DNA from 2 places in the Desemzia sp. FAM 23990 genome. Region 2 is predicted to be linked to the other one. Evidence: riboswitches for the same ligand, from Rfam matches in the RefSeq annotation. Region 2 holds a riboswitch; the other holds the start of a gene.
What was found. Region 2 has a riboswitch for thiamine pyrophosphate ahead of thiT (energy-coupled thiamine transporter ThiT). Riboswitches for the same ligand answer to the same signal wherever they lie in the genome.

Region 1: linked by a shared signal. The riboswitch ahead of thiM (hydroxyethylthiazole kinase) and the one ahead of thiT (energy-coupled thiamine transporter ThiT) in region 2 are both predicted to bind thiamine pyrophosphate.

The regions. Positions count from the first base shown of each region.
Region 1 covers NZ_JBGQQW010000012.1:66,809-72,147, reverse strand. The annotation lists gene ACEN4I_RS06620 (YtxH domain-containing protein) at 232-786, shown strand; gene ACEN4I_RS06615 (NADP-dependent oxidoreductase) at 838-1,749, opposite strand; TPP riboswitch at 1,924-2,022, shown strand; TPP riboswitch at 2,090-2,187, shown strand; gene thiM (hydroxyethylthiazole kinase) at 2,308-3,051, shown strand; gene thiD (bifunctional hydroxymethylpyrimidine kinase/phosphomethylpyrimidine kinase) at 3,048-3,860, shown strand; gene thiE (thiamine phosphate synthase) at 3,853-4,479, shown strand; gene ACEN4I_RS06595 (GNAT family N-acetyltransferase) at 4,585-4,863, shown strand; tRNA gene ACEN4I_RS06590 (tRNA-Glu) at 5,075-5,146, shown strand; tRNA gene ACEN4I_RS06585 (tRNA-Thr) at 5,177-5,249, shown strand.
Region 2 covers NZ_JBGQQW010000004.1:37,967-43,305, forward strand. The annotation lists gene ACEN4I_RS02305 (ribonuclease J) at 1-680, shown strand, start outside; gene ACEN4I_RS02310 (HD domain-containing protein) at 1,047-1,712, shown strand; gene ACEN4I_RS02315 (GNAT family N-acetyltransferase) at 1,823-2,296, shown strand; TPP riboswitch at 2,378-2,480, shown strand; gene thiT (energy-coupled thiamine transporter ThiT) at 2,557-3,123, shown strand; gene ACEN4I_RS02325 (hypothetical protein) at 3,291-4,460, shown strand; gene cls (cardiolipin synthase) at 4,558-5,339, shown strand, end outside.

The DNA of each region.
Region 1 (5,339 bases), on a different contig from region 2:
TATGAAAGCACTTACTTTAAATGGGAAAGTGTTACGACTTTATTAAGGTGTTTTAGGAGATGATTGGTCTGCATTTAGTTTTAGAAATATACTTTTTAAAACTGTCTAGAAAGTGATCTCGTATATTTTGAGTGCGTTTTACTTTAGAGAATTCTATATTTGTTATATGATAATCATGTAAACACTTATAGGAATACAGGAAAAACAAGAAGTGAGAGGAGCACGAATAGTATGAAATTAACAAAATTGATGGACATGGGAACCGATTATGCTCAAGATGCATACGATACAGCGAAAGACTATTTACCTTCCACACACCATATGCACCATATGGCTAAACCAAGTATGAAGACCAAAGCCAAACTTGCTAAAGGGGTTACTAAGGCGATGCCTGCCAAGGTAAAACATATGGAAGTGGCTAAAATGATTGCTCTGCCTTTAGCAGGTGCACTAGTTGCCTTGTTATTTGCGCCTAAGTCTGGGAAAGAATTACGTTCGGATATTAAGGATAAATTTACCGACGTTAAAGATACTGGAATGGAAAAAGGGCAAGAATGGAAAGAAGTAGGAGTAGAAAAAGCACAGGAATGGAAAGAGGTCGGCGAAGAGAAAGCTCAGGACTTAAAAGAAAAATATTCTGACGAAATGGAAGCTCCGCATGGAAACGTTCATGGGACATCAGCAGAACCTAATGAAGATCAAACGATTCCTGCAGATAAGTTGGATGAAACTCTCAACGATTTAGATTATGATTCTGAAAAAGATCTATTAGATGAGAACCAATAAAAATAAACAAAAAGATGGAGTCAAGAAAAATTCTTGACTCCATCTTTTTGTTTATTTTACTTTAATCACGATTTTTCCTCTTGTATGACCTGTTTCACTTTGTTCATGTGCTTTACGTACCCCTTCTTCTGTAAAAGGGTAAGTTTGACTGACTATGGCTTTGATTTTTCCACTGGTAAGTAAATCAGCTAAGGTTTGCAGGCGTTCGCTTGTGGGGGTCATACTGAAAATAATTCCTATCATCCCTAATTTTTTTAATGTAGTTTCATCCGGTTCTTGTACTAAGGAAACTAAGCGCCCGCCTTTTTTTAGAACAGTGAAACTTTTTTCTTGAGTTTTGCCTCCTAAAGGGTCTAGTACGAGATCGACATCACTGACTGCTTTTTCAAAATCCTCTTTGTTGTAATCAATGAAATAGTCCACGCCTAGAGAAGTAAGGAATGCTTTGTTTTTCTCACTGGCTGTCGAAATAACGTAAGCTTTGTAATGTTTAGCAATTTGTATAGCCAATGAGCCTACTCCGCCAGCCCCTGCGTGAATCAAGACTTTTTCATTATCCCTTAATTGTCCTTTATCTATTAAAGCTTCCCAAGCGGTTTGTCCAGCTAATGGAATTGCAGCTGCTTCCACAAAAGAGAGTTTATCAGGGATTTTAATCGTTACTTCGGCGCGAGATCGGGCATATTCAGCGTAAGTTTTGGATGCATTAGCAAATACACGATCACCTGGCTTTACATTCGTGACATTTGTACCAATTTCACTTACGATACCAGCGACATCACCACCAAGCACCATAGGAAGTTTGCCGCCCATTTTACCGGAACGTCTTTTGCAATCAACGGGGTTAATGGAGAAAGCATGAACTTCAATTAATACCTGATCATCTTTGATAGAAGGCTTCTCCATTTCCATCTCTCTTAATTGATCAGCTGACCCAAATTCTTTAATCGCGATAGTTTTCATAAAAAGGTACTCCTCTCTCTGATTGGTTCTCTAGTTATGATTACTTTAACACTGCTATCTTAAGACCACAAATAATGAGGCTTTTATACTTTAAAAGAGAACGATAAGCGGTGTATTAAAGACAGTAAAGTGATTGATTAAATTTATTATCTATAGTAAACTTATAAGTAATTAAATGTTTTGCAGGGGGACATAATCGTGTTGAGAAGGTTAAAACCTGACCCTTTGAACCTGTTAGTTAACACTAACGTAGGGAGCACAATCGTACATATGTATTCTAACGACTATATTCGTACTGAGCTCTCCAATTTTATTTGGGGAGCTTTTTCTTTTGTAAAACGCTTAATTGCGGGGGGACACAGTCGTGTTGAGAAGGTAAAACCTGACCCTTTGAACCTGTTAGTTCATACTGACGTAGGGAGCAAATAGTGAGTTTCTTATACACTTTTTTGGCTTCTGCATATTTGTAGAGCCTTTTTTTGTGCTCACGTTCTATAAAGGAGGATTGAGATCAGCCTATTTGAATAAGCTAGAGAAACCAAGGAAAGGGTGTAATAAATGTTATCAAGAGTCAAACAAACAGCTCCTTTAGTCCATTGTATCACTAATTATGTGGTGGCAAATTTTATGGCTAATGGATTACTTGCTATCGGAGCTTCTCCTATTATGGCGGATGAAGTGAATGAGGTTGCTGATGTCGTGACAGCTGCTCAAGGAGTATTGATCAATATCGGTACCGTAAATGACCGCACTATCCAAACGATGTTGGTAGCTGGAAAAAAAGCAAATGAGTTAGGAGTTCCTGTTGTACTGGATCCTGTAGGAATCGGTATTTCAAGCTATCGAAAACAAGTGGTGCAACAACTTTTAAAAAGAATGCAGGTTGATTTGATCCGCTGCAATGCAGGAGAACTAGCCGCAATTGCAGGTAAAGAATGGCATCAAAAAGGAGTGGACAGCGGCATAGGGGCGATGCCTGTTTCCAAAGTAGCGCGAGAAATTGCCTTGAAGTATCGCTGTCAAGTCATCGTCACAGGAGAAACCGATTATTTAACGGATGGTCAAGAAGAGCGATACGTGTCTGGAGGCAACGAAATTGCTACACGTATTACAGGTATGGGGTGTTTATTAAGCGCTGTTTGTACAGCTTCGCTTGCGAGTGGAAAAGAAGCCTCATTCAATCAATTAGCTACCACTCTACAAGCGTATAAACAAGCTGCTGAACAGAGTGGAAATGAAGTGGGGACATTCGCTGTACAATTTATGAATGCTCTGCAAAAGATAGCGGAGGCAGGACAATGATTGCATTAACGATTGCAGGATCAGATTCAGGCGGGGGAGCTGGGATTCAAGCAGATCTAAAAACATTTCAAGAGTTAGGGGTATTTGGGACCACAGCCATTACAGCATTAACAGATCAAAATACACTGGGTGTACATGATATTTATGAAGTACCGCCATATTTTGTGCAACAACAGATCCAAACTGTACTAGATGATTTTTCAGTAAAAGCTATCAAAACGGGGATGTTGTTTTCAGTTGAAATAATTGATGGGGTAGCTGAAATCCTAAAAAAACAAAATATACCGCTTATCGTTGATCCGGTGATGATTGCAAAAGGCGGAGCAAAGCTATTGCAAGAATCAGCAGCAAAAACTTTAATAGAAAAGCTGTTTCCCTATACCACCATTTGCACCCCAAACATCCCAGAAGCAGAAGTGCTGACAGGTATTCGTATTAAAAATACGAAAGATATAGAAAAAGCAGCACAACAACTGTTGCGAATGGGTATTCAATGTGTTGTCATCAAAGGTGGACATTTAGAAGAAGAACAGGCAATTGATAGAGTATACACTTGCGAGCAGTCTTTTCAATTGACCACCAATCGTGTGAAAACAAAAGATACACATGGGACAGGCTGTACATTTTCTGCTGCTTTAACAGCCAATATAGCGAAAGGACTATCCATGCAAGAAGCGATCGTTGAAGCGAAAAAATTTATTCAACTAGCTGTTTCTACACCGCTTTATATTGGTCACGGTCATGGGCCGACGAACCACTTTGCTTACAAATGCAACCAAGGAATATGTGAGGTAGAAGTAAATGGATAGAAGTATTTTAACTATTTATTTTGTCATGGGTACAGTGAATTGCAAAAAAGACCCATTGAAAACACTCGAAGAAGCTTTGCAGGCAGGGATAACCTGTTTTCAGTTACGCGAGAAAGGAAAAGGAGCGTTGACTGGTTCAGCCTATGTAGATTTTGCCAAAGCATGTCAAAGATTGTGTGCAATGTACCAAGTACCTTTTATTGTCAATGACGATGTTGAGCTTGCTATACAATTAAATGCTGATGGTATACACGTGGGACAAGATGATTTAGCCTTGACAGCCTTTCGGAAGAGAGTAAAAGGAAACCTTGTAGGTGTTTCAGTCCATAATGTTGAAGAAATGGAACAGGCTATAGTTAATGGAGCAGATTACGTTGGAATTGGCCCAATCTATCCAACACAGTCTAAAAAAGATGCTGCCTCCCCAGTAGGATTGAACTGCATACGTACGATACGAAAACAGTTTGGTACTTTTCCAATAGTAGGTATTGGTGGTATCACGGAAGAAAATGCAGCTGGAATTCGTGCTTCGGGAGCAGATGGGGTGTCCGTCATATCTGCTATCTGTGGCAGTGAAGACCTAAAACAGACAGTAGAAAAGTTGCAAAAAAGCAGCTGATGCAAAAATATTTTTCTTGTGCAGTAGGATTAAAAGGATGAACAAACTGGAAGCAGTAAATAAGAAATGCTAAAATGACATTGATTGAAGAAAGGGGGAAGAACAATGGAGTTTGAAAAAGGGGATAATCGCTTTTATAAAAATGACGAAAGTGGAAAAATGATTGCAGAAATTACCTATATACCTTCCGGTGAAGATAAAGTACTGGTTGATCATACATTTGTTGACCCAAGTTTAAGAGGGCAAGGCGTTGCTGAACAATTAGTAGATCGTACAGTCCAAGAAATGGAAACAGAAGGTAAAAAAATGGTTGCTGTGTGTCCGTATGTAGTAAGTTTATTTGAACGGAAATCTGATAAATATCAAGATATTATAGCGAAATAAAGATGAGCTAGGCTCTAAAATCGATCTTTTTAGTAATAGTCTAAAACGAGATCGATTTTAGAGTTTTTGTGTTAAACATTCAAAAAACAAAGCAGTAATGAATAACTATTAAAAAAAAATTAAAAAAGATGCAAAAAAGGCTTTATTCTCTTTACATTATAGAAAATATTTTATATAATTCATTTTGTGCTTATCACTCAAATGCTTATCAGGCCCGTTGGTCAAGCGGTTAAGACACTGCCCTTTCACGGCGGTAACACGGGTTCGAATCCCGTACGGGTCATCCTAACCAAGTTTAATAATTATACCGTTCGCCGGCTTAGCTCAGTTGGTAGAGCATCGCACTCGTAACGCGGAGGTCACAGGTTCAAATCCTGCAGCCGGCATAACACGAAAAAAGACAGGTCTATCAAAAGTTTTAAACTTTTGATAGACCTGTCTTTTTTTTATTTGATTCTGATTAAATAATCTAAATC
Region 2 (5,339 bases):
AAATGGAAGTTACAGTAGCCACTACTGAAAATATGGTTTACCGTGCTGGTGGAGAAGTGAAACAAATCACCGATAATCTGAAAGCTTCTGGACATGCTACACCGAACGATCTGAAGTTGATGATTAACTTGATCCAACCGAAGTACTTCATCCCTGTAACGGGAGAGTACCGTATGTTAGCAGCTCATGCTGACTTGGCTCATGAAGTAGGGATCTCATATAAAAATATCATTATTCCTGGCAAAGGAGATATCATGGAATATTCTCATAACCGCTTGACAATGTCTGGTCAAGTAGAATCTGGGAATACTATGGTAGACGGTATTGGAATCGGGGATATTGGAAATATTGTCTTGCGTGACCGTAAGCTATTGTCTCAAGATGGGATTCTGATCGCTGTGGTGACAATTAATCGTAAAACAAAAGAAATTACGTCTGGTCCACAAGTCATGACTCGTGGTTTTGTATACGTCAAAGAAAATACGCAATTGATTGAACAAAGCAGCGAAATGGTCCAAAAAGTCGTTGAAGAGAACTTACAGCAAAATGAATTTGAATGGGGAGCTTTGAAGCAAGACATCAGAGACTCATTAAGCAAATTCTTGTTCGATAAGACACGCAGAAGACCGGTTATCTTACCGATCATTATGGAAGTCAGCAATTCAAAACGCAGAAGATAAATTAAGGCATAGGCTAGGACATTTGTCCTAGCCTTATTTAAAACCCTTAATGGGTCGTTCAAAAAGTGGTTCTACAATATTTGACGTTGGTAAGTAAAAAAATTAATTCTAAACTTTTTAGAAGCTCATTCCTAGAAATTTATGGAGGACTATGGGGTTGCTTGTAGCCATGGAAAAGGAAGCAATGGGAATTACTTAGCGTTAGGCTTTAGCCGTTACGCTAAGTTTGAAGCTTGCAAGTCTTGAGATGTGGTTTTCAGCTCAAGGCGGTCCCATGGCGGTCCATAAGCAACCCCATAGGCTGGAGGAAATTTCTCTACCAACGCTAGAAGATGAAGAACCCAAAAAGTTTAGAGAGGACAAAATATGAAAACAGACCTTCAAAAAGAGATTTTAAAGCAGACAGAACAGTTTGTCTTTCAGTTATTGAAGAAAGACGCTTCCGGACATGATTGGTGGCATATTCATCGTGTACGTAATCTAGCCTTGCAAATGGCAGCTGAAGAACCCGGGGAAGTAGATGCTTTTATTTGTGAGATGGCTGCATTGCTGCATGATGTCCCAGATGAAAAATTAAATGAGACACCTGAAGCAGGAGAAAAAAAATTAACCGATTGGTTGAATCAGCTATCTTTAACCCACGCCGAAAAAGAGTCTCTTTTATTTATTGTGCTGAACTTGTCCTATAAAGGTGGAACCAATAAAATAGAGATGACTTCTATAGAGGGAAAACTCGTGCAAGATGCAGATCGGTTAGATGCCATTGGAGCAATCGGTATTGCCAGAACAATGGCTTATTCGGGTTCCCGTGGTCGGTTGATTCATGATCCTTCTAAAATGCCGAGAGAAGGGGTATCTTACGAAGAGTATCGATCTGGAGAAGATACAGCGATCATGCATTTTTATGAAAAATTATTAAAGTTGAAAGACACGATGAATACTCAAACAGGAAGATCTTTTGCTGAAAACAGACACCAGTTTATGGAACAGTTTTTGCAAGAATTTTATTTGGAGTGGGATGGGTTGAAGTAATCAGAGTATTGCAAATCAGAGAAATTAAGAACGTTTCAAGAGACATTTATTAGTCCTGTCTGTTATTCTTATACTGAAAAAGAATAATGAAAAAGGCAAGGTGAAGGGCTATGGAAAAGATAATTCTAAGAGAAGCGGTTATAGAAGATGCTCCAAAATTAGAAAATTATGCCATTGATTCAAATTCTTATATTGTTAAGCCAATGGATGCTTTAACCGAGAGTATGCATGAAACTGAAAAACACCCGATTTTGATTTTAAAGGGGCAGGAATTGATTGGTTTTTTTATCCTTCAACTTGGAGTAGGGGTGTCCACTTTTACAGACAATCCAAAAGCAATTCTATTTAGAGCACATTCGATTGATTTGAATTATCAAGGAGAAGGATATGCTAAAAAGTCTTTAGAACTGCTGCCCGACTATGTGCGCTATCATTATCCCATGATCAACGAAATTGTGTTGTCTGTCTCTATAGACAATATCAGCAGTCAAATGCTGTATATTCAATCAGGTTTTTCAAATACTCAACAACGGATCAACATAGGGGACAGTATAGAATTTGTATTAGCTAAAAAGTTAGACTAATCAAATCGTTTCAACCCGGAGAGCAGTATTGACAAGGGTTGAAATATTCGGTATAGTGAATAGGTAAAAACTGAATGAACGTCCATCACAAAGGGGTGCTTTTTTAAGCTGAGATTGAATCGATGATTCTGACCCTTCGAACCTGTTCGTTAGCACGAGCGTAGGAATTGTGACAGAGCACAAAAGTATGTAGTCTAATTACTCAAGTGATCTCCTCCTTTGTTGTTTGGCATTGTTCAAATTATAAAGGAGGTTTTTTTATGCGCAACAAAAAGTTTGGTGTGTGGATAGAAGGGACGATTATAGCTGCTTTAGCCATTGTATTATCGCTTATCCCAACAAATATCGGTCCGTCTTTTACAGTTTCATTAGGGATGGTGCCTCTCACGCTTTATGCGTTTAGGAGAGGTTTTGTTCCAGCAGTTTATGCTGGTTTTTTATGGGGGATCTTGCATTTTGTAATTGGTAATGCCTATATTCTAAGTCCTTTACAAGGATTTATTGAATATTTTATTGCCTTTGCCTTTGCAGGTTTCGGAGGATTATTTGCTGCTAAAATCCATTCGCTCAGTCAAACCGATCAGACGGTTAAATTGAATCTGTATATTGTTCTGGGAACATTTTCCGGTACGATGGCACGGTTCTTCTGGCATTTTGTAGCAGGTTATTATTTCTGGGGCAGCTACGCACCAGAAGGGATGAGTGCTTTATTGTATTCTTTCGTGACACAGATTTTGAGTGGAGTAATCACAGCGGTCGTAGTCAGCATCTTACTGATAGCGATCAAAAAAACAGCCCCACAATTATTTTCATCCGCAACACTTTAATACAAGATCAAAGGACGGGATATTACTATCTCGTCTTTTTTTGAAGCTAAAAAGGGTTGTCGGTCAAAATTATGATTGACTTTTTTTTCGACTAGTACATACTAAATAAGTAATGTTATCCTTTTTAGGAGACTGCATCAACCAACCCATAAGGAAGTGAAGCACATATGACAAAAAATAAAAGTGAAAGAAAGAAATCCCAGTGGAGTACCGTGATTCTTGTAATGGGAGGTTCAGCAATTGTCGGTTTAACAATTGGCTTTGTTGCAGGAGTATTTTTGGAAACTGATGCAATTGAATTAAATTTAAGTCTGTTGTTTATTGGGTTCATAGCTTTTTTTATCAGTTATTTGATACATATTTTACTTCATGAAATGGGTCATTTGGTATTTGGGTTGATGACCGGCTATGCTTATGTTTCTTTCCGAATAGGTTCCTTGACATTTGTCAAAGAAGAAGGAAGTATCCAACAAAAACGAATGAACTTACCTGGTACAGGAGGGCAATGTTTGATGTCCCCTCCTGCATATAACGAGGGTGATTTTCCATTTGTGTTATATAATTTAGGCGGAGTTTTAGTGAATGCAGTGCTTTCTATCGCACTATTTGGGCTAATCTTTAACGGTGTATTTTTTTCACCTGTCTTGACGATAATTTGGAGTGCTTTTGCATTGGCAGGTTTGTTTACAGCAGCAACCAATGGAATTCCGATGAAAATGGGAGGCATACCAAATGATGGCTACAATTTGTATTTGTTGTTAAAAAATCAGAAAAATAAATACGCTTTTTACACCCAACTCAAAATAAATGCTTTGATGACACAAGGAAAACGAGTGAAAGATATTCCGCTAACAACTCTTCAATTAGAAGGAGAAAAAGACTATTCCAATCCTTTAAAAGTCGCCATGTATTTATTGGAATATAACTGGTATATAGATCAGTTGAAATTTGAAGAAGCGAGACTATGCTTAACAGCTTTTGATCCGTATATAGAAGAAATGTCAGTGTTATATAAGAATGAATTAACTTGTGAACGCTTGTTTTTAGAGTTGATTCAAGATGCTGACCCGTTCATAGTGAAGAAATTTTATACCAATGAATTACAGAAATACATTAAAATGACGACTTATTTGCCGAATAAGAAACGGTTAATGATGGCTTATGAAGCTTTCCATCAACGAAATTACTCTAAAGCTATAGAATATTATAATGAATTGCAGAAAACCGCAACTATGTACCCTGTAAAAGGCGAATCAGCTATGGAACGGATGCTGGGAGAGTGGATAAAAGAAAAAATGTCCTTTCTTACTATGGCTGATGAGAAAAAAAGAGTATGATAGCTAAGGTGATGACACGACAAGTCGATATCTATGTGTTCAATGAGTAGTGTTTTTATTTGAAGAATAAGAATGTTGGAAAGAGATGTGAGCTTTAATGAACTACGTTTTTTATTTTATTTCATTGTTATTAACGGTCAATACTGTATTTGCAGCTGTTACAGTGTTTCGAGAAAAGAGAGATATTGCAGCTACTTGGGCGTGGTTGCTGGTATTAAACTTTTTGCCGGGTATAGGATTTATCATTTATTTTTTTATTGGCAAAAAGATCTCCAGAGAAAAGATTTTTGATATACAAGCTCAAGAAAGTATCGGTATGCCAGAGTTGGTGGAAGCTCAGAAACAAATGCTGATCGAAGAAGAAAAATTGTTGTCTAGCCAACAGTCCACTGAGGATTCGAAAGAAATTACCAGTTTGTTTTTGGAAAGCAGCGAATCCATGTTAACAAAAGGAAATGTCGTAGAAATGTTTACAGACGGCAAAGAAAAATTTAAATCGCTGATTCGCGATATTTACAAAGCAGAAAATCATATTCATATGATTTATTACATATTTCATAATGATCAGATAGGAAATATGGTGTTGAAAGCTTTAGAAGATAGAGCAGCAGCAGGCGTAGAAGTCTTGGTCATTTACGATGCATTAGGCTCTCGCGCTTTGAAACTGGCTTCATTTAAAAAATTAAAAGAATTAGGCGGACAAGTCGAGACCTTTTTTGGATCAAAATTGGGCTTGATCAATTTTCGAATTAACTTCCGAAATCATCGCAAAATTGTCGTTATCGATGGAAAAATCGGGTATATCGGCGGCTTTAATGTAGGAGACGAATACTTGGGCAAAGACAAGAAATTCGGCTATTGGCGAGATACTCATTTAAA